DNA from 3 places in the Nonomuraea sp. NPDC049378 genome. Region 1 is predicted to be linked to each of the others. Evidence: riboswitches for the same ligand, from Rfam matches in the RefSeq annotation. Region 1 holds a riboswitch; each other region holds the start of a gene.

What was found. A riboswitch is a leader RNA that binds a small molecule or an ion and turns the genes downstream of it on or off. The one in region 1 is predicted to bind cyclic di-AMP.
Region 2: linked by a shared signal. The riboswitch ahead of ACZ6SA_RS14420 (C40 family peptidase) and the one ahead of ACZ6SA_RS39020 (coiled-coil domain-containing protein) in region 1 are both predicted to bind cyclic di-AMP.
Region 3: linked by a shared signal. The riboswitch ahead of ACZ6SA_RS30815 (hypothetical protein) and the one ahead of ACZ6SA_RS39020 (coiled-coil domain-containing protein) in region 1 are both predicted to bind cyclic di-AMP.

The regions. Positions count from the first base shown of each region.
Region 1 is NZ_JBVJHP010000022.1:157,538-164,695, forward strand. It holds gene ACZ6SA_RS39005 (RNA polymerase sigma-70 factor) at 19-957, shown strand; gene ACZ6SA_RS39010 (hypothetical protein) at 1,188-1,793, opposite strand; gene ACZ6SA_RS39015 (hypothetical protein) at 1,834-2,094, opposite strand; gene ACZ6SA_RS39020 (coiled-coil domain-containing protein) at 2,439-3,404, opposite strand; cyclic di-AMP (ydaO/yuaA leader) riboswitch at 3,410-3,552, opposite strand; gene galT (galactose-1-phosphate uridylyltransferase) at 3,619-4,701, opposite strand; gene ACZ6SA_RS39030 (DeoR/GlpR family DNA-binding transcription regulator) at 4,698-5,477, opposite strand; gene ACZ6SA_RS39035 (50S ribosomal protein bL37) at 5,611-5,691, shown strand; gene ACZ6SA_RS39040 (nucleoside/nucleotide kinase family protein) at 5,803-6,426, opposite strand; gene ACZ6SA_RS39045 (SAM-dependent methyltransferase) at 6,510-7,154, shown strand.
Region 2 is NZ_JBVJHP010000006.1:30,665-37,822, forward strand. It holds gene ACZ6SA_RS14410 (M48 family metallopeptidase) at 1-880, opposite strand, end outside; gene ACZ6SA_RS14415 (gluzincin family metallopeptidase) at 893-1,708, opposite strand; gene ACZ6SA_RS14420 (C40 family peptidase) at 1,836-2,357, opposite strand; cyclic di-AMP (ydaO/yuaA leader) riboswitch at 2,431-2,593, opposite strand; gene ACZ6SA_RS14425 (C40 family peptidase) at 2,990-3,964, opposite strand; gene ACZ6SA_RS14430 (NYN domain-containing protein) at 4,051-5,304, opposite strand; gene ACZ6SA_RS14435 (response regulator) at 5,746-6,414, opposite strand; gene ACZ6SA_RS14440 (sensor histidine kinase) at 6,411-7,158, opposite strand, start outside.
Region 3 is NZ_JBVJHP010000015.1:119,672-126,829, forward strand. It holds gene ACZ6SA_RS30795 (DUF4032 domain-containing protein) at 1-1,067, shown strand, start outside; gene ACZ6SA_RS30800 (NAD(P)-dependent oxidoreductase) at 1,061-1,663, opposite strand; gene ACZ6SA_RS30805 (winged helix-turn-helix transcriptional regulator) at 1,717-2,067, shown strand; gene ACZ6SA_RS30810 (alpha/beta fold hydrolase) at 2,087-2,932, opposite strand; gene ACZ6SA_RS30815 (hypothetical protein) at 2,971-3,498, opposite strand; cyclic di-AMP (ydaO/yuaA leader) riboswitch at 3,676-3,810, opposite strand; gene ACZ6SA_RS30820 (DUF5302 domain-containing protein) at 3,974-4,174, opposite strand; gene ACZ6SA_RS30825 (class I SAM-dependent methyltransferase) at 4,250-4,819, opposite strand; gene ACZ6SA_RS30830 (rod shape-determining protein) at 4,944-5,930, shown strand; gene ACZ6SA_RS30835 (VOC family protein) at 6,026-6,538, shown strand; gene ACZ6SA_RS30840 (ABC transporter permease) at 6,569-7,158, opposite strand, start outside.

The sequences.
Region 1 (7,158 bases):
GACAGGCAGGGGCCAGGCATGAGTGAGCGCGGCGAGCGAACGACGGACACACCGGGGCCGTCCGATCATGCCGACTGCGTGGACTCCGCCACCGAGGCGTTCGTCGCCCATCGCAACCTGTTGTTCACCGTCGCCTACGAGATGCTCGGCTCGGCCGCCGACGCCGAAGACGTCCTGCAGGAGGCATGGCTGCGTTGGGTGGGCGTCGACCTCGACAGCGTGCGGGAGGAGCGTGCCTACCTGGTGCGGATCGTCACCCGGCAGGCGCTGGACCGGCTGCGTGCGCTCGGCCGGCGTAAGGAGTCCTACGTCGGACCGTGGCTGCCCGAGCCGTTGCTGACCGTGCCCGATGTGGCCGAGGACGTGGAGCTGGCCGACAGCGTCTCGATGGCGATGCTGCTGGTGCTGGAGACGCTCCAGCCGATCGAGCGGGCGGTGTTCGTGCTGCGCGAGGTGTTCGATCTGGATTACGAAGAGATCGCCGAGGCCGTCGACAAGAGCTCGTCCGCGGTCCGTCAGCTCGCCTATCGGGCACGGGCACACGTCGCCGCGCGCCGGCCACGCGGCACCGGCTCCCCGGCCGAGCACCGGGCTGCCCTCCGGGCTTTCAAGCGAGCGGTCGAAACCGGCGAGCTGCAGAGCCTGCTCGACATCCTCGCGCCGGACGTCGTCGCCCTGAGCGACGGCGGCGGAGTCAAGCATGCCCTGCTGCGGCCCATTGTGGGAGCTGACAACGTTGCTAGCCTGCTGGCCGTCGGCTGGTGGAAGCGCGATGCGGAAAGGTCGGTTGAGCTGGTGCAGATCAATGGCGGCCCGGGGCTGCTCGTCCGAGTCAACGGCGAGATCGACGGCGTGGTGGCGGTGCGAGTGGAGAACGGCTACGTCACCGGCGTCTACCATGTGCGCAATCCCGAGAAGTTGTCGCGGATCGAACAGCAGACCGCCGTGAGCCGCTGAGAACCGGTCGGCAGACCCTTCATCCGAGGAATCCTGGATGCGCAGATCTTCGCGTACGGTCGCGGCCGGTGTGGTCGCAGCCGTACGCATGAGGTCTCGGGCGTCCTTTGCCCGGGCACGTGCCGCCACAAGCCGAACACGAAATGCCGCTGGAAGGCGAAGAACTCGATCGCGGTAGGGTCGCGCCAGAATTGTCCTGCCTCGTCGATCATGAGGCATGTCGATGAAACTCACAGCGGTGCGCCGGAATCACTGGGGTGCGGTTCCGGCGAATGAGTGGCGCGGAGCTCGTAAGCGGCCACGAGGCCGTTGCGGTGGATCTCGCCCTCGACGCCGATGGCACCGTGCTGGGCGGCGGCTAGGCGGTGCCGTTCGCACTGCACGCCCCCGGCCGAGACGGGCACCTGCGTCATCAGACGGATTGGACGGGCATCGATGCCGAGCTGGGTTAGGCGGCGGGACAAGCTGGTGGGGTGGAGGGGCTGGCCGGGGCGACGGCCGGGGAATAGCCAGGTTCCGTCGTGGAGGTGGCGAGCGGTGCCATCGCTGCGCGGCGTGGGGAGTTGGATGATCAGGTCGGCGAGTGGGCCAGGGAGTACGACGTTCGTGGCACCGAGGCTGAGTTCGGTGCGTCCGTCGTCGCGATGGTGGATGTGACTGCGGGTGAGTAGGGCGATCCGGCTAACCTGCTGAGCGAACAGCAGGACCAAGAGGCCGGCGACCCGATCGCCGGTCGGGAGCGTGACTTCGGTCAGCAGGCGTCGTGCTTGCGCCCATCGGTGGTCGGCCGGGGTGAACTGGGACGGCTCGGTGTTGATCCTGGCGGGGATTTCCAAGGGCGGCAGGCTTCTGGACTTGATGGCCCAAGACCAGAAGCTACGAGGTCGCGTCCCGGAACGCCGGCAACCACCTCTTCCGGCCTGAGGCCCGCGTCCTAAGCACCTGCTCGTCGGCGTAGTCGAAGAAGTCCTGCAACTCCCGACGGGTCAGCGCCCGCACTTCAGGCCGTCCCTCATAGGGCGAGGAGTGCGACGGCATGTTGTCCTCGTGGCAGGTCTGTGCCGGATGCGTCCCGAAATGTTCCACACACTGCTCCGCCCACCCGTAGCGGGCGTCGGTGAGGTAGTCGCAGAACATCGCAATCTGGTTCAGGTAGTTCCGAACGGTCGAGCGCGCCCGCGACCCCGGCGCCGACAGTAACTCCGTCGCCTAGTCCTCTACATCCCCAGGCAGCCACTCCCATGGCGATGTGCGGCGCCCTCCACGGAGACCCGTTTCACCCCAACACCACCTCGCATCGGATGCGACATGCTCGCATCTGATGCGAGATCCCTTCCGGCGAACCCGGAAAGTCGCAGGCAGATAGCCGCACATCAACACGTGCGATGATCTTGGCGAATGTCGCTCCTGTAGGTCGATGAACAGCTCAAACGCATTCTTCAAATGGGCGAATAGCTCATCAGATGCTATTCGTCCCTTTTTCAGTTCATCGAGATGTGCACGTGGTCGTAGTGGTTCTCGGTGATGCTGCCCCGGTTGGACATCGTGCTCCAACCCGAGCCGTGGTTGATGCGCTGCTTCCAGATGACGTACTTGACGCCCAGCCTGCTCTTGTTCTTGATGGCCCACTCCGCGATGCGGTCGCCCAGGGCGGCGTTGGCGGCGGAGGGCATCGAGCCGCCCGTGCTCATCATGAAGTCGCAGGCCCGGCCCAGGGGGTGTTCGCCGCTGGAGCCCGAGCGGAAGCAGCCGACGGTGAAGGGCAGCGCGAAGTTCTTGCCGATCTGCTCCTTCATCAGCCGCGTGCGCGGCGTGATGTTGTCGGAGCCGGACGGGAGTTCGGGTGCCCAGCCGCCGTCTGACCTGCGGTTGGTGCCGAACGGCACCAGGTCCTGGAGCTTCTTCTCGATGTCGTCGATGACGTCCTCGGCCTCGTCGCGCTGACCGGCCACCTCGGCCGCGTCCTTGCGGATCCTGTCGGCGAGCTCGACGGCCTGCGCGGAGGCCTTCTTCTTCTCGTCGCGCGCCCTGGCCACGCCCTGCACGAACGCCTGCTGCTCGGCGGTGACCTGATTGAGCACCGCGGCGCCGCCGCTGTTCTCCGGCAACATGAATACGGGCACTCCGGGGTTGCCGTTCTGGTAGCGCAGGCGGGCTATCTCGGCGACCCGCTTCTCGGCCGTCGTCAGCGCCTCTTCGGCGGTGGCCAGCCGGGCCTTGGCCGCCTTGGCGGACTTCTGCGCCTTGGCCAGCTCGACGCGCTTGAGGTTGTAGGCCTCGATCAGCTTGTCGACCTTCTTGTTGAGCTGCTTGAGCTGCGCGCGCAGCTCCGACTCCTTGGGTTTGGGGGCCGTGGACGCCGCGGACGCCGGGGCCGCCGAAACGACGACGGCGGCGGCGGCGGCGATGAGACCGATGGCAAGACTCGCGGGGGACGAAGCCGCCACGTAGGTGTTCCTCTCCCTCTGCCGGCCGGGTTAGCTGACGGGTTCGGGTATGGGAGCTGCGTATCCCTACCACGGATGTGGATTCACCCCAGGTGCGATGGGTCCCCGGCTCCCGGGCAACTCGCCCAGGATTAGGCGGTGCAACGGCTGTTACGGCCGATGCATAAGGGGATATTAGTGGTAGATCACGAGACATGCGACCTTAAGTAGAAATCTATTCTTGATCTACTTGTGATCGGAGCATGCGCGCGGCCTCTTCCGGCAGCACGTCGTTGACGAACGCGCCCATCGCGGACTCCGAGCCCGCCAGATACTTGAGCTTGTTGGGCGCCCGCCGGATGCTGAAGAGCTCCAGATGCAGGTACGCGAGCTCGCGGTCCCGCCGCACCGGGGCCTGGTGCCAGGCCGAGATGTACGGCATCACGACCCCGAACAGCCCGTCGAAGGCCCGCAGCACCGAGGTGTAGAGCGGGGCGAACGCCGCACGCTCCTCCTCCGTGAGCGCCGCCAGGTCCGGCACCTGCCGGTGCGGATACACGTGCACCTCGTACGGCCAGCGCGCGGCCGCGGGCACGAACGCCGTCCACAGCTCGTTGCCGGCCACCACCCGTGTCCCGGCGGCACGTTCGGCGGCCAGCACGTCGGCGAACAGGTTGCCCGGGCCCTGGTAGCGGGCCGCGGCGCCGAGCTGGAGTTTCGTTCTGGGCGTGACGTACGGGTAGGCGTAGATCTGGCCATGCGGATGCGCCAGCGTGATGCCGATCTCCTCGCCCCGGTTCTCGAAGCAGAACACCTGCTCCACGCCCTCGATCCCGGACAATTCGGCCGTACGGTCGGCCCACGCCTCCATGACCAGCCGCACCTGGGCGTCGGAGAGCTTCGAGAAGGATGACGAGTGATCCGAGGTAAAGCACACCACCTCGCACCGCCCCACTCCCGGACGAACCTCACTCAGCCCACCCACATCTTGATAAGTCCCAAAATTCGTGGAGAAGGAGGGGAAGCGGTTCTCGAACACCGCCACGTCGTAGTCGTACGCAGGGATCTCCGTCGCCCGGGTGTCCGACGACGGGCACAACGGGCACTCGGCGGACGTGCCCGTCGGCAGGAACGTCCGCGTCTGCCGGTGCCCGGCCATCGCGATCCACTCCTCGGTCAGCGGATCGTAGCGCAGCTCGGACGCCACCGGCCGGGGCTCAAGCGGGCGCCGGTCGATCGCGCTCCGGTCGGCGTCGTCGCGCCGGTCGAAGTAGATCAGCTCTCGGCCGTCGGCCAGATGGGTGACGGTGCGCTTCAATGCGTGTCCTCCGCGATGATCAGTTCTCCGGCCCGCTCGGCCAGTTCGGTGCGTGCGTCCTCGGGCAGCCCCGCGTCGCTGATGACCACGTCGGCCTCGCTCAGCTCGGCGATGGTGCTGATGCCCACCGTGTTCCACTTGGTGTGGTCGGCAGGGACGACCAGCCGGTGCGCGGCCGTCACAAGCTCCCTGTCGGTCTCCGACTCCAGCAGGTTGGGCGTGGTGAAGCCGGCCCGCACGCTCATCCCGTGCACGCCGAGGAAGAGCGTGTCCACGTGCAGGCGGCGGATCGCGGCCACGGCCACCGGGCCGACCAGCGCGTCGGACGGCGTGCGCACGCCGCCGGTCAGCACGACGGTGCGGTCGGCGCGCGGGTTGCGATGGAAGACCTCGGCGACGGGGATCGAATTGGTGATCACGGTCAGCTCGGGAACGCCGATGAGGTGGTGGGCCAGCGCCCACGTGGTGGTGCCCGCCGACAGCGCCACGGCGGTGCCGGGGCGTACCAGCCTGGCCGCGTGCCGCGCGATGGCCTCCTTCTCCTGCTGCTGGCGGGCGGACTTCGCGGTGAAGCCCGGCTCCTCGGTCGATCCGGGGCCGAGCGCGGTCGCGCCACCGTGCACCTTCTCCAGCAGACCGCGTTCGGCCAGCACCTCGAGGTCGCGGCGGATGGTCATGTCGGAGACGCCGAGTTCGCGTACGAGGTCGGCGACCCGGACACCGCCGTTGCTGCGCACGCGTTCGAGGATCGTCTGCTGACGCTGCTGTGCGAGCACGCCCGCTCCTTCCAACAGATTCCACCAAATTATGACACGACGCTGTTGGGGAATGTTAGTTCGCTACGGATGGCTTGCGCTGGTCAGCACGGGCGAGAGACGTTGGGAGGACACCGACTCCGGAGGCGAGCTTATGGCCAGGCGAGCACGCAAGGGCAAGGCACGCAAGAAGAAGAAGAAGGCGAACCACGGCAAGCGCCCGACAGCACGCTGACAGGTGGCCGCCCGCCGGCGGCCACCCTCATCCCGGCAGCTCGGCGCCCGAGAGGGCAGCCCGTTTCCTGCCGTTCGCACGGCGGTCGCGGACGGCCGATCCGGCGCCGGGTCACAGGAGGAGCGCGGGCCGGTCGGGATGATCGGCCCTGATCACGACGTCGGCCGCCTCCTGGGGCCGCACCTCGCGCTCGTACCGCTCATAGGCGGGCAGGCGCCACCGCTCCTCCTCGGACGTGCGGCGCCCCAGCGCCGCCGCGGACAACCACACATGCACGCTCAGCTCGAACGCCAGCCCCCGTCCCAGCAGCAGCGTCCCGTCCACGATCACCACCCCGCCCGGCGGAAGCTCCTCATAGGGCAGCCGGTACGCCCGGTCGATCCGGCTGTCCCACAGAGCCGGCAGCACGCGCCCCGAGCCGCCATCGTCCAGGGGATCCAGCACCTCCCTGCGCAGCGCCTTGACGTCGAGCCAGTCCTCGTAGAAGGCGTCAGGATCGGCCCTGCCGTGCTCCAGCCGCAGAGACGAGGACCGCAGGAAGTCACCCGCGGAGACCCGCAGCACAGGCCGGCCGCGCAGCCGGAGCGGCGCGACGAGGTCGTCGGCCAGCGTTTCCGGCCGTCCGGCAGGCGCCCCGTCGACGACCACCCGCACCCGACGCCCGCGTGGCCACTGGGAGACCCGCTCGGCCAGCTCGTCGACGAGAACGTCACGGGAGATCGGTCGCGCACGCATCGGAACCAGCTTACGAGCGCCCCCCACCCGGCCTGCCCGCCGCACCGCGGTCGCGGAAGTGCACTCGATCATAAGATCCGTCCATGGACTGGCAGGCGTGGCACGACGAGTACGACGACCCCGGTTCGCGCCTGGCGCGACGATTGCGGGTCGTGCAGCAGCGGATCCGGCTGGCACTCGACGCCTGCCCGCCAGGTCCGCTGAGGCTCGTGAGCCTCTGCGCCGGCCAGGGCCGTGATTTGCTGGAGGTGCTCGACGGCCATCCCCGCCGCGACGACGTGCTGGGCCGTCTCGTGGAGCTCGACCCGGGCAACACCGCGAAGGCCGAGGAGAAGGCCGGCGAGGCAGGCCTGGTCCAGGTCGAGGTGATCACCGCCGACGCCGCGCTCACCGACCACTACCAGGGCATGGTCCCCGCCGACATCGTGCTCGCCTGCGGCGTGTTCGGCAACATCGCGGGCGAGGACGTCGAGCGTACGATCGCCACGTTCGCCCAGCTGTGCCGCGCAGGAGGCACGGTCGTCTGGACGCGCCACCGCAGGCCGCCAGACCTGGTGCCGCAGATCTGCCGCTGGTTCGAGGAGCGCGGCTTCCACCTCGAATGGCTGTCGGAACCGGACGCCGGCTACGGCGTCGGCGCGCACCGCTTCACCGGCACCCCGCAACCCCTGGTCACGGGAGAGCGCATGTTCACGTTCGTCGGCTACGACCTGCTCGGCAACGGTTGAGCAC
Region 2 (7,158 bases), on a different contig from region 1:
CGCGCAGCGAGCCCTGCGGCATGGACGTGAAGTCGTTGAACAGCGGCTCGAACACCACCGGGTAGACGAACGACATCACCACGGTCAGCGCGCACGCCCCCACGGCCGCCGGGATCCACCAGCGCCGCACCCTGCGGGCCAGCCCCACGAGGACGAGCAGCATGAGGCAGAGCAGGAAGGCCTCCACGCCGAGGCCCTTCAGCCGGTCGGCGGTCCAGCCCGCCCAGTCCTGGGTGGACAGCCCGTAGTCGCGCAGCAGCGTCTCGAACCAGACGCCGAGCGGCCACCTGACCGCCTCGACGATCGCGGTGAGCACCAGGACGCCGAGGACCACCCGCACCCACCAGGGGCCTTTCAGCCGGCCCAGCACCCTGGCCCCGAAGGGGGTGGCCACCAGCAGGGCCGCGAAGGCCAGCGTGAGCGCCAGCCCGAGATAGCTCGGCAGGGACGTGGCCGCGTCGAACGCCCGCGCCCTCGCGATCTCGGCGGCGGTGAAGTCGCGCGCCGGGTCGGGCGGCCCCGCGGCCAGGACCGTCCACGGCGTGCTGAAGGCGGCCACGGCCAGGATCACCGCCGCGAGCACCGCCAGGACCACGGCGGCCTGCCGTCTGAACCGGCGCTCGACCGCATCCACCGCCGCGTCCGCTACCGGGCCCTCCCCCGGATCCTGCGCCGGGCCGTCCGTCGTCGCGGGCACCCCGTCACCCTGCCCCCGTTCGCGCCGTCTCCACGCCCCCGCCGCGCCGCCGTCCGTCCGCGCGGCGTCCTCCGCGCTGACGGCGCCCACGGGAACACCGTCACCGGGCCCTGTGGCAGCCGCCTCTCCGCCGCCCGCCCCGGCCTCCTCAGAGGGGCCGTCCGCGTCCCGCCGTCCGCTCATCCTTCTCCCCACTCACGCGAGCTGCTCCCGCACGTACGCGCGCCACCGTGCCGTCAGCCAGGCCACGGAGAGCCCGAGCGCGGCGAGCGCCTCGTCGACGCCGGCCGCCTGCGCATCACGGTAGAGCCTCACCAGGCTCCTCTCACCGAAACGGCGGGCGAGGAACCGACACGCCAGCCAGGCCTCCTGGTACGCCAGCGCAAGGCGTCCGGGGTCAGGCCCGCCGACGGCGAACGCCTCGGGCCCCGGCAGCGCGGCCGGCACGCGCCCGGCCCGCACCTCGGCGGCCAACTCGGCGGCGGCCGTGCGCACGGGCAGCCCGGCGTCCCGGTAGGCCACGTAGTCGGCGAAGCCCTCGTAGAGCCAGACGGGCAGCCCGCCGGTGCCCGCGGCGACGTGGGTCAGCTCGTGGGTGAGGACGACGTCCTTGCCGGTGGAGGTGAGCCTGCCGAACGACTCGGGGACGACGATCACCCGCCCGCCGTCGGCCACCGCCGCCAGCCCGTCGAGTCGCTCCACGCCGGCCAGCCGGGCCGCGTCCTGCGCGGAGCCGGGAACGATGACCACGGGCCGCACCGGGCGGCCGAGCACGGCCGTGACCCGCAGCCCCGCCGAGTCGGCGCGGCGGGCGAGTTCGCTGAGCGTGCCGGGTGCGGCGCGGTGGCCGGTGACGAGGGAACGTGCCCCGCGGGCGGTGACCTGGCCGTCCGGCCACAGGTCACGGGCGTGCGCGGGGAAGACGGGCGATCCGGGGGCGGGCGCGTCGGCGGCGAGGCCGAGGAGGAGGAGCGCGGCCAGCGCGGCTCGTCGGCTCACCTGCTCGGACACGCTGCCGATCGTAGTGGGCCCGATCAGGGCCGGCCCTCTACGAGGGGCCGCCGACGAGCGTGAGGACGGGCTGCCACGGGAGCCCGCCCGGGCTCCGGAAGATCTCCCGGGCCCGGGCGGGGCCTCATCAGAGGCCGGGACGGACCGCGCCGACGAACGACGACTTGCGCCATCCGCCCAGCTTGTCGATGCGCACCCGTTCGCCTGTCCGCGGCGAATGGATCATCTTGCCCTTGCCGACGTACATGCCCACGTGGCCGAGCCCGTTGAAGAACATGAGGTCCCCGGGCTTGAGGTTGCGCCAGGAGACCTTGTTCCTGATGCCGGCGAACTGGCTGCTCGCCACGCGCGGGAGTTTCACCCCGGCCTTCTTCCAGGCGTACTGGACGAGGCCGGAGCAGTCGAACGAACCAGGGCCTGTGGCGCCGTAACGGTACGGGTCACCGATCTGGTTCTTGGCCACGGCGATGGCCTTGCCGGCCTTCACCTTCTGCCGAGCGGTCTTTGCCCGCTTGCGAGCGGCCTTGGCCGACTTCGCGGTGGTGGCGGCGGTGGCCGCCCTCACCGAGGAGACGCCGGCCGTGTCGCTCCTCGTCGCCGCCTGAGCCGTGGGGGCGTGGAGGACCAGGCCTCCGGCCGTCACGGTCATCGTGAGCACGACGCCAGGCAGGGCAATGCGGGACAGACGGGGGTTGTGCAGGGAGGTAGACAGGATTTCTCCTTGGGTCTTCCACGAACGCCTACCGGGTTAGCTGTCGGATTCGGGCCTGGAAGTCGCCCTACGGCGCGATGGCGCGCCGATTCACCCCTGATCCCTGGGGAACTGGGATCGCTGGGTCCCCGGTTCCGTGCCTCCTGACTGCACGGATTCGGCAGGTCATCGCCCGTGTCATGGGGATGTCGCGGCGATGACCAGCGGATCTTCATCTGTCTTCACACCGGGAGGGACCGATGCGGGTTCACGGCGCCATGGCTTGTGCACCGCGACGACGCCAGAAGCTACGCGGAACGGTCAAGGATCAGCAAAAGCCGAGTCAGGCTGTAAAGATCGACTCAGGCCTCAGTAAACTCCCGAACCCCTGTTGGAACAGGGGGCGTCGTTACCAAAAAGTGACCCTGCTCACATTCGCGAAACATCCGTCTTGTCAGGGGTCAGATGTCGCGTTTGTCACATTCCGCCTCGTATGATCTCGACCTAAGGTGATCAGGAGGATGCGGAACGTGATCGCGGACCGCCCGCACGACGGCAACGATGGTGCGTCGTAGAAGGAGGGGACGGAATTATGGGCGGACGGCGCCCACGAGGCTGCGGCCGTAGGCGGAGAGGCTGACGACCTTGACCACGTCGCCCGTCTGCGGCGCATGGACGATCTTCCCGTTGCCCGCATAGATGCTGACGTGCCCCAGACCCTCGCTGAAGATGAGATCACCGGGCTGGAGCGCGTTCAGCGACACCTTGCGGCTGGCGCCCCACGCCCACTGCGCCCACGTCGTCCTCGGCAAGGACACGCCCGCGGCCCGCCATGACGCCTGCGTCAGCCCCGAGCAGTCGTAGCCGCCCGGCCCCGTCCCGCCGAACACGTACGGCTTGCCGACCTGCGCGAACGCGAACCGCAGCACCGCTGCGGCGTTCCCCGACGCCGGTCCCGTGTACGCGATGCCGGTGCTGTTCGGGTCACCGGTCTTGTAGGCGCCCAGCTTCTTCAGGAGCTTCTTCTGCTTGGCGATCAGGCCGAGGATCTCCTTGCGCTCCTTCTCGACCTCGCCGCGGACCTCGTCGGCCGACCGCAGGGCACCCTGCGCCTTGTCACGTTCCTTCTTCAGCCCGCGGTTCTCCCGGTCGAACGCCGCCAGCTTCTCCGAGCGTTCCTTGGCCATCTGCCCGGCCAGCGCCATCCCGGCCAGCCGTCCCTGCGGGTTGTCGGCGCTGACCAGCCCCGGCATGGTGGTGGCGTAGCCGCCGGCCCGATAGACGGTGGCGGCCATGTCGGCGATCTGGGTGCGCAGGTCGGCGACCGTACGGAGTTTGCGCTTGTAGCTCTTGTTCAGCTTCGCGTAGGTGCCCTTGGCCTTCTTGTAGCGCTCGGTCGCCGTGTTGTAGCGGTCGACGACCTTGTCGGCCTTGTCGTTGAGCTTGTCGAGCTTGGCCTTGGCCTGCCCGATGGTCGGCTTCGGATCAGCGAGCGCCGCCCCCATGGGAGACACCACAAGCCCGAACGCGAGACCCACGGCCACCGGCACCCGGCCAAACCTCACTGCGTCGCCTCCCAGGAGATCTTTACTGGGGCGAAATAGTACAGAAGTGGCGGGTGAGGTCTCACCCGAACATACCAATTCGTAACTTAAGCCCGGCCCAGGCGGCGCAGCAGCAAGCCAGAGGGAACGGGTCTGGCTCCCATCCGCCTGACGGACTCGGCCACCTCCCGGTCCGACGACACCACGGCTATGGCGCGACCGGGCGGCTCGGCGCGGACGAGCTGGCGGATCAGGTCGTCGGCGATCTCCCCGGGCGCGCTGAACAGCACCCTCACGCCGCGCGGCGCCACGACCTGCACAGGGGCGTTGAGCTCCGCACCGTCGAACACCGCGGTCACCTCGACCCTCGTCTGCGCCACCAGCCCGCCCAGCCCGGTCATCAGCCGGTTGCGCTGGTCGGCGAGGGTGAGCGTGCCGTAGCCGGTCTTGGTGACGTTGTAGCCGTCGATGATCAGGTGGATCTGCGGCAGCGCGAGGAGCTGGTCGAGAAGCTGCGGGTCGTCATCGGCCAGCGCCCGCGCGGGCACGCGCACACCCGGCCGTTCGCCGGTGACCGCGGCGACAGAATCGGCCGGCCGGCTGATCGTGGTGGGCAGGGCCAGCTCCCTGCGCAGCCCGGCGGACGCGTCCTGCAGCGCGTCGAGCAGCACCCTGATGCGGGCGTCCTCGATGCTCCTGCCCTCGCGCGCGGCCCGGCGCGAGGCTTCGAGCTGCTTCTCCACGTCGGACAGCCGTTCGCGCAGCCGCCGCAGCTCGGACTCCCCCGCGCTGCCCGCGGCCGAGGCGGCCGTCCTGGCCTCCTCGGCCGCCCGCTCCATCTCCTCGGCCCTGCGCGCCGCGGCCTTGGCCCGCTCGCGGGCGTCGTGGAGCCTGCGGCGCAGGTCGGAGTTCTCCGCGCGGGCGGCCCTGACCTGCTCGCGCAGGCGTTCCGCCTCCTCCTTGGCGCCGCTCTTCTGCGCGGCGAGCTGCTCGCGCAACCGGGCGACGGCCTCCTCGCGCTCGGAGTCCTCGGCGGCCGCGAGCGACTGCTCCAGGTCGGAGCGGGCGGCCTCGATCATCTCCGCCCAGCCGGGCGGGCGGGTGAGATAGGCGGCCGCGGCCACCAGCACGGGGTCGGCGGCGGGCGGCACGTTGCCCTCGGCGAGAGCGGCGACCAGCTCGGGCCAGCCCGCGGTCACCGACTCGGCGACCAGCTCGCGGAACTTCTTGTCGTTCTCCAGCTGCGCCGCGATGGGGGCGCCGCCCAGCTTGGCCCGCTTACGCGGGTCGAACTTGGCGATGCCCCGCAGCGGCGGCGGAATGGCGGCACCGGGCGTCGTGCCGAGGACTTGAGACGCCAAGTCGACGACATTGAGCCGCACCTGCTCGGGAAGCGGGCGAGACAGGCCTTCACCCGCTGAACTCATCCCACTTGTCCCTTCGTGACATGCCCTTTCAGACAAGGGTACGGCTGCCGCGTACCTGACCGTAACGGCCACTCCGCTTTGGGCAAGCGCTTGGTGGGGACGGATCGGCCACGCCGGTACGGGCGTCCACCAGGGAGGCCGACCATGGCGGAACGGTCTCGCACCGCCGCTCGTGACCTCGGAGGGTCGCCTCGGCCCGGCGCCCCGCGGCGCTGCGGCAGGCCCGGCGGGCGCGCACTTGTCCGGGTCGCCGCCACCCGGCGCGAAAAGCTGGGATTCCAGCGCCCCGGCCCGTCCGAGCCCGGCCCTCGGAGCACGGGCCCGGTCCGGCGGCTCGCCGCGCCGTGATCGGGACCTGCCGGCGCGGTGCCCCGGCTACGAGCCCGCGTCGTAGACCAGCAGCGCGACCTGGACCCGGTTGTTGAGGTCGAGCTTGGTCAGGATCCGCGAGACGTGGGCCTTGACCGTGGGCACGCTCATGAACAGCTCGCGCCCGATGTCGGCGTTCGACTTGCCCTGGCCGACAGCCGTCGCCACCTCCCGCTCCCGCTCGCTGAGCCGGCCGAGCAGCTTCCTGGCGCGTTCGGTGCGATCGCCCGCCCCGCCGTCGGACACGTGTGTGATGAGCTGCCGGGTGACCGCCGGCGACAGGATCGGCTCGCCCTCGGCCACCTTCCTGATCGCCTGGACCAGGTCGCCCGGCGCGATGTCCTTCAGCAGGAAGCCGGCCGCACCCGCCCGCAGCGCGCGCAGCACCTGCGCGTCGGCGTGGAACGTGGTCAGCACCACCACCTCGGGCGGCGCGGAGGCGCGGCGCAGCGCCTCGGTGGCGGTGAGCCCGTCGACGCCCGGCATGCGGATGTCCATCAGCACCACGTCGGGCCGGTGCTCGGCCACCATGGGCGGCACCTCGGAGCCGTCGCCCGCCTCGCCGACGATCTCGATGTCGCCGGCGCCGCCGAGGATCATCGACAGCCCGGCCCGCACCATCGCGTCGTCGTCGACGATCAGCAGTCTGATCGGCTCGCCGGCCGGAGTGGTCATGCGTCCTCCCGAGTCGTCTTCACCGGCCACGGTAGCCAGGCGCGTACCAGGAACTCGCCCTCCGGCGTCGCGCCGTGCTCCAGCCTGCCGCCCGCCAGCTCGGCGCGTTCCGTCAGCCCGATGAGCCCGGCGCCCGCGCCGGGGATGCGCAGGCCGTGGCGGGCCCGCAGCGGATTGCGCACCTCCACCGACACTCCCTTGCCCCGCCTGCCCGCCACGGTGACGGCCACCGGCGCGCCGCCCGCATGCTTGCGGGCGTTGGTGAGCGCCTCCTGGACGATGCGGTAGAGGTTACGGCCCAGCCCTTCCGGCGCGTCCCCCACCCCGAGGGTCAGCCGCACGTCCATGCCCGCCTGACGGCATTCCTCGGCCAGCTTGGGCAGGTCGGCGAGCGTGGGCTGCGGGCGCTCCGGCACCGGTTCGGCCTCTTCGCCCTCCTCGCCCGGCCTGGCGGCGCGCAGCACGCCGATCACCTCGCGCAGGTCCTGCAGCGCCAGGTGGGCGTTGTTCCTGATGGCGCCGGCCGCCCTGGCGATCTCCTCGGTGGGCGCGTCCGGGCGGAACTCCAGCGCGCCCGCGTGCAGGCTGAGCATCGAGATGCGGTGGGCGAGCACGTCGTGCATCTCCCTGGCGATGCGCTCGCGTTCGCTCCGCCTGGCCTCTTCCGCGGCCACCTCGGCCTGCTGCCTGAGCGACCAGATGACCTGCCGCCTGGCCCTGACCACGATGCCCCACGCGAACACG
Region 3 (7,158 bases), on a different contig from region 1:
GCAAGGTGTACGCGATCAAGGAGATCAGCGAGCGGTACGCCAAGCGCGAATACCAGTTGTTGTGGGACCTCGCCCGGCTCGACGCCCCCTCCGTGGAGCCCGTCGCGTACGTCACCGGCCGCGAGAACGGGCTCGACGCGGCACTGATCACCAGGCACCTGCAGTTCTCGCTCCCCTACCGCGCGGTCATGTCGGGCACCCTGCGCCCCGACACGCTCACCCGCCTGCTGGACGCGCTGGCCGTGCTGCTGGTCAGGCTGCACCTGAACGGCTTCTACTGGGGGGACTGCTCGCTGTCCAACACGTTGTTCCGCAGGGACGCGGGGGCCTTCGCGGCCTACCTCGTGGACGCCGAGACCGGCGAGATGCACCCGATGATCAGCGAGGGGCAGCGGCGCGGCGACATCGACGTGGCGCACACGAACATCTTCGGCGAGATGCTCGACCTGGAGGCCGGCGGGCTGCTGCACCCGTCGATCGACCCCATGGACACCGCCGAGGACATCGTCGCCCGCTACCACCGCCTGTGGGACGAGATCACCCAGAGCGAGATCATCGAGGAGGTCGACTGGCACCGGGTGGAGCAGCGGATCAGACGGCTCAACCTGCTCGGCTTCGACGTGGCCGAGATGATGGTGCGGCGCAAGGTCGGCACCGGACGGCTGATCGTACGCCCCAAGGTCGTGGACGCGGGGCACCACCAGCGGCGGTTGCTCAGGCTGACCGGGCTCGACGTGGAGGAGAACCAGGCGCGGCGGCTGCTCAACGACCTCGACGGCTTCCGGGTCGCCAAGGGCCTGCGGCACGAGGACGAGGCCATCGTGGCGCACCGGTGGCTGGCGGAGGTGTTCCAGCCCACGGTCGAGGCGATCCCCGCCGGGCTGCGCGGGAAGCTGGAGCCCGCGCAGCTCTTCCACGAGATCCTCGACCATCGCTGGTACCTGTCGGAGGGTGCGGACGCCGACGTGGGACTGGCCGCGGCCGTGAAGTCGTACGTGGACAACGTGCTCGTGCACAAGCCCGACGAGAAGGCCCTGCTCCCCGACGAGGACGCTCGGGCTCAGTAGGCGGCGGTGATGCGGCTGCGCGGGTGGGTGTTCTGCTCCACCTCGTCGGCGATCGCGACCGCGAGGTCCTCGGCGCTGATGGCGCTGCGGCCCCGCTCGTCGGTCAGCAGCATGTCGCCGCCGAGACGGAAGGCGCCCGTACGCTCGCCCGGCGCGAGCTCCGCGGCCGGCGAGACGTAGGTCCAGTCGAGGTCCGTGACCTCCCGGTAGAGCTCGAGCGCGGCACGAGCGGCCAGCGCCTCCTTTTTCAGGCTCTCGGGGAAGCCGGGCGTGTCGACCAGGTCGACACCGGACGGGACCTTGAGGCTGCCGGCGCCGCCCACGACGATGAGCCGGCGCACCCCGGCCGCGCGCACACCCTCGATGAGGGCGCGGTTGGCGGCGAGGAAGGGCGGTCCCGGCTCGGTGCCGTCGCGCGGCGGCGCGATGGCGGAGACGACGGCGTCGTGGCCCTTGGCCAGCGTGGCGGCGTCGCGGACGTCGCCCTTGACGGGCCCGCTGCGGCTGAGGCCGGTCACGTCGTGCCCGCGACCGGCCAGTTCGGCGGCTATGCGCTGACCGAGCATGCCGGTCGCGCCGAAAAGCAGGATCTTCATGGCGTCACGATATCCATCGGATACTGGTTACTTCACCGTGCTATAAGTACCTTGTGGATACCGGTGATGTCTTCGACCCGAATTGCCCGACGCGGGTGGTTCTCGATCGGATCGGCGACAAATGGTCGGCACTGGTGCTGCTCTGCCTCGCCGACGGGCCGATGCGCTTCACCCGGCTGCGCTCGCGGATCGGCGGGGTCACGCCCAAGGTGCTGACACAGACGTTGCGGACCATGGAGCAGGACGGGCTGATCACGCGCGAGGTGTTCGCGGAGGTGCCACCGCGGGTGGAGTACGGGCTGACCGACCTCGGCCGCTCCCTGCACACCCCGATCGCGGCGGTGGCCGCGTGGGCCGAGACCCACGTGGCCGAGATCCTCCGGCGCCGGGAGCGGTCCGCGTAGCCCGGGAGCGGCCGCGCGGTCAGGCGGCGGTCAGCTTGGTGATCTCGCGGGCGATCTCCGGCCAGAGCGGCTCGGGCAGGTCGTGTCCCATGCCCGGATAGGTCACCAGCCGGGCGCCGGGAATGGCCGCCGCCGTGGCCCGGCCGCCCTCGACCGGGACCAGCGGGTCGTCCTCCCCGTGCAGCACCAGCGCCGGCATGGTGAGGCTCGCCAGCAGGTCCGTACGGTCACCCGAAGCCATGATCGCGGCCAGCTGCCGGCCCGTGCCCGCCGGGTCGAAGCAGCGGTCGAACGCGCGCCCGGCCCTCCGGACGACCCGCTCCCGGTCCATCGCGTAGCCGGGCGAGCCGATCACCGCGTACGTCTCCAGCGCCTGCGCCATGACGGCCGCGCGCTCGGCGGCGGGGCGGGCGGTCAGGGCCGCGAACGCGGCCTCCGTCGGCGGAGCGACCGTGGGGCCGGGCGTCGACATGATCGAGGTCAGGGTCAGCACCCGTGCCGGATGCCGGATGGCCAGGGACTGGGCGATCATCCCGCCCATGGACGCGCCGACCACGTGGGCGGCCGGCCAGCCGATGGCGTCCATGAAGCCCGCGGTGTCGTCGGCCAGGTCGTCCAGCAGGTACGCCGAAGGCGCCCCCGTCGTGGGAGCGCCCTGGTCGTGGAGGTGGGTCGACAGGCCCGCGTCGCGGTTGTCGAACCGGACGACGTGGTGCCCCTGGTCCACCAGGAGCTCGCAGAACCCGTCGTCCCAGTGGGTGAGCTGCGCGCCGAGCCCCATGATGAGGAGCAGGGGCCGCCCGTCGGGGGAACCGATGCTCTCGTAGGCGATGTCGATGCCGTTCGCGGCTACGCGGAGGGTCACGGTGACCAGAATGTCATTCTGGCGCTGCGTTCGTAAAGTCAGCCCCGCCGGGCGTAGGCGCCGGTCGAGAAGGGCACCGGCCGCCCCTTCTTGCCCAGGCCGTCACCCCACTTGGTGATGACATAGTCGATCTTGATGTGCCCCTTGCCGCCGTTGCCGTTGACCATCAGCGAGCGGGGGTTGAAGGTGCCGCCGGTCAGGTCGGCGAACGTCTTGGCGTCGAGATCCAGCATGATGCCGCGGCTGGAGGGCTCCCCCGGCCCTCTGTCCCCGACGAAGAAGGGCATCTTCTTGCCCTTGTAGATCACGTACCCCTCGGTCAGCAGCGGCCAGCTCGGGCTGGCGGCCATGCCTTTCTGCATCGGCTTGCCGCTGGCGGGCAGGCCGGTGTCGCCCGCCCTGCCCGAGCCGTCGTCCCAGAAGTACGACGCCGTGGTGGAGCCCTTGTACAGGGCCTTCTCCTCGGCGCCGGGATCGGCGTGTGCCGCGGTGCAGACGACGCTCATCGAGCCGACGGCGGAGGCGGTGAGCAGGGCAAGGGAACGCAGGCCAAAACGGGGAGACATGAAAGTGTGAAGTCCTTCGCGAGGGGACGAGGGGGAGGCACGCCGGCAAGAGGGCACGGCGCTGCGGCACGCCCGAGCGACTACATCGGGCGAGGGAAAGAAAGGGGGGAAGGGGGGCCGCTCAGGCGGCGGCCGGCGCTACGCGATTCGGGGGTGCGCTGCGGTCATACATGCGTTCTGTCCTCTCCATCACACCTACCGGGTTAGCTGACGGGTTCGGGCGTGGAGATGCCCTACCGGCACGGGCCGGATTCACCCCAGTGAGGTGGGTCCCCGGTTCCCGATCGAGTCGGGATTCGGCGCCAGCCGGAGGCCCTCTCTTGGGTAAGGGCCAGGTCACCGGCTGGTAATGGCGGCAACTCTAGCAGCGAATCGGACATACGCAAACGATTCGCCATGAACCGGGCAAAGATCTACCTTGCGCGGGAATACGAAAGGGGGTACGGCATGCCGTACCCCCTCAGTCCTTTCCGGCTCAGCCGCCGCTCTTGCGCCTGAACGATCTCTTACTCGCAGCCGGGCCGTGCGCCCCGTGAATCTTCGATGGGTCGACGCCCCTGCCACCAGCGCCGGAGCCCGCGTGCTGGTTGCGCTTGCGCTCCAGTGCTTCGCGGAACTTGCGCTTCATCTCGTCCTCGGGAGTTTCGCTGACTTCCGGCTCCGGTGATTCCGCCATGAGGACCTCCATGGTGTTGGGGACAACCACAGCTTCGCACGGCGTCGCTTTCGATGCGAAACCGACTCCGCCCTGTCACCCGTCGCGGGTGAACGCCAGCAGCCGGAACACCGGGTCCGGCCCGTCCCGCCCCTGCCCGTGACCCACGAACGTGGTCTCGCCGGCCTGGCGCAGACCGTGCCGGACCGCCTCCGCCACGACCAGTTCCCGGCCGTCGGCGGGACGCCGCCGCCCTCCAGGCCCGTGGGCGGCGCGCTTGTCCACCGTCGTGACGTACACCCCGCCCGGCCGCACCACGCGCGCGGCCTCGGCGATCACCGGGCGGGCGTCGTCGAGCAGGTGCAGCAGCCAGATCGTGGTGACCGCGTCGACCGACCCGTCGCGTACGGGTAACGCGCAGCCGTCACCCAGGACCACGTGCACGCGCCGCGCGGCGACCCGCGCCATGCCGGCGGAGGCGTCCACGCCGAGCACCCGCAGGCCACGCCCGGCCAGTTCCCTGCTCACCAGCCCGGTGCCGCACGCGACGTCGAGCAGCGTGCCCCCGGGCAGCAGAGCGCGCACGGCCTCCGCGGCGGCCTCGGCCCGCGGCAGACCGCCACGGGTCTCGTCGTAATGTGCGGCTTCGAGGTCATAGTCGAGCACGACCCGAATCGTACGCCGCCGGGTAAAAGGAGACCGTTCGGTTCCTGGTGTTGTGTTGGAGTGGCCCAGGAAATACACCCCGCATGTTGGTCGACGCCCCAGGCGCCACGATGGACGGTCCGCGATGAACGTGCTCGGTCATGACCTGGCGATGGATCTGGGTGCCGCGAGCACCCGGATCTACGTCAAGGGCAGAGGCATCGTGCTCGACGAGCCCTCCGCCGTCATGCTGGACAGCCGCACGGGCCGGGTCGTCGGGTACGGCGCCGAGGCCGCGCAGGGCGAGCGGGGAGAGACACGCTGGCCGGTCAGCGGCGGCCTCCCGGTCGACGACGAACTCGCCCGGCACCTGATCAGATACTTCCTGCGCAAGGTGCACGGGCACCCGTTCTCCAGGCCGCGCGTCGTGCTGGCGCTGCCGAACAACTCCACCCCCATCGAGCGCGCGGCGCTGCGCGACATCGCGTTCGAGGCGGAGGCCAGGGGGATCCTGCTGATCCCGCACGCGCTGGCGGCGGCGCTGGGCGTGGGCCTGCCGGTCAAGGACTGCGCCGGGCGCATGGTGATCGACATCGGACGCGACACCACGCGGATCGCCGTGCTCTCCCACGGCTCCGTGATCGCGGCCGCCACGGTCCCCGGCGGAGGCGACGGCATGAACCGGGCCATCATCCGCCAGGTCGAACGCGACCACGGCCTGCAACTCGACGAGGAGGAGGCCGAGTCGGCCAAGCGGCGCGCCGGCACCGCGTGGAAGCCGCTGTATCGGCAGGTCACCGTGCGCGGACGCGAGAGCGACACCGGCCGCGAGCGCTCGGTGCCGCTGCCCGTGCAGCGGATCTACGAGGCGACCAGGCAGCCGATCGAGTCCATCGTGCGGGCCGCGATCGAGACCGTCGAGCAGTGCCCGCCCGAGATCTCCGTGGATCTCGCCGACCGCGGCGCGGTGGTGGTGGGCGGCGGCGCGCTGCTGCGCGGGCTCGGCCGGCGGTTGCGGGCGGCGCTGGGCATTCCGGTGAGCAGGGCGGAGCGGCCGCTGGAGTCCGTGGCGCTCGGGCTCGGCCGCTGCGCGGAGGACCTGGGGCTGATCTCCAAGCTCCGCGGCCGGTGACGCCGGCGCGAGAGAGGACGACGCGACGGCGTCAGGACGACGACGGCTCGACGACGGATCGGCAGCGGCCCGGCGGCGGTGAGGGGAGACAGTCCATGACCGTGCACGGCATCGACCACGTCGGGGTGACGGTGCCCGACCTCGACGAGGCGACGAAGTTCTTCGCCCGCGCGTTCGGGGCCGAGGTGCTCTACGACACCCTGCCCAAGGAGCGGGGACCGAAGGGAGGCTGGGCGGTCGAGCGGCGGCTCGGGGTGCCCCAGGGGACGGTCGAGGTGGCGATCCGCATGCTGCGGCTGCCCAACGGGCCCGGGATCGAGCTGTTCGAGTTCGGCGGGCCGCGGCAGGCCGACCCGGTCCTCATGTGCGATCTGGGGTGGCAGCACGTCGCCCTGTACGTGGACGACGTGGACGCGGCGGTCCAGCGGGTGATCGAGGCCGGCGGGTCGCCGATGGGCGAGCCGGTGCCGCTGCCGGGGCCGGAGTCGGGCGGGCGCAACCGGTTCGTCCACTGCCGCACCCCCTGGGGCAGCGTGGTGGAGCTGGTCACCTACCCGGACGCGCAGCCGTACGAGCAGGACACCGGGCTGCGCCGCTGGCGCCCCTGACGCGCCGCCGGCCCCGCCGCGCCCGGCGGCTCACGGGGTGGACAGGGCCTCCGTCGGTGACAGCCGGGAGGCGCGGATGGCGGGGTAGAGGCCGGCCACGGCGCCGATCAGCAGGGTGGCCGCAAGACCGCCCACCGTGGCCCAGGCCGGCACCACGGACGGCCAGCCGCTGTAGAGCGCGTACCCCATGGTGACGCCCGTGCCGAGCAGGATCCCCCCGCTCCCGCCCATCGCGGACAGCAGCAGCGACTCGGCGAGGAACTGCGTGCGGATCTGGCCGCGCGTGGCGCCCAGGGACCGCCGCAGGCCGATCTCCGCACGGCGTTCGAGCACCGAGATGACCATGGTGTTGGCCACGCCGACGCCGCCGACGAGCAGAGCCACCGCGCCGACGCCCAGCAGGAGGTTGGCGAACGCCTGGCTGGTCGCCTGCTTGGCGGCCAGCGCGTCGGACGGGCGGGAGACGTCCACCTCGTTCGGCGCCTCGGGGTTGGCCGTGCCGGCCAGCACCTGCCGTACCGACTCCAGCTTGGCCTCATCCGACCGGGTGTAGAGCGTGGTCGGGTGGCCGTCGAAGTCCAGCCTCGACTCCGCCACCGGCCATCCGACCAGTACCCCGC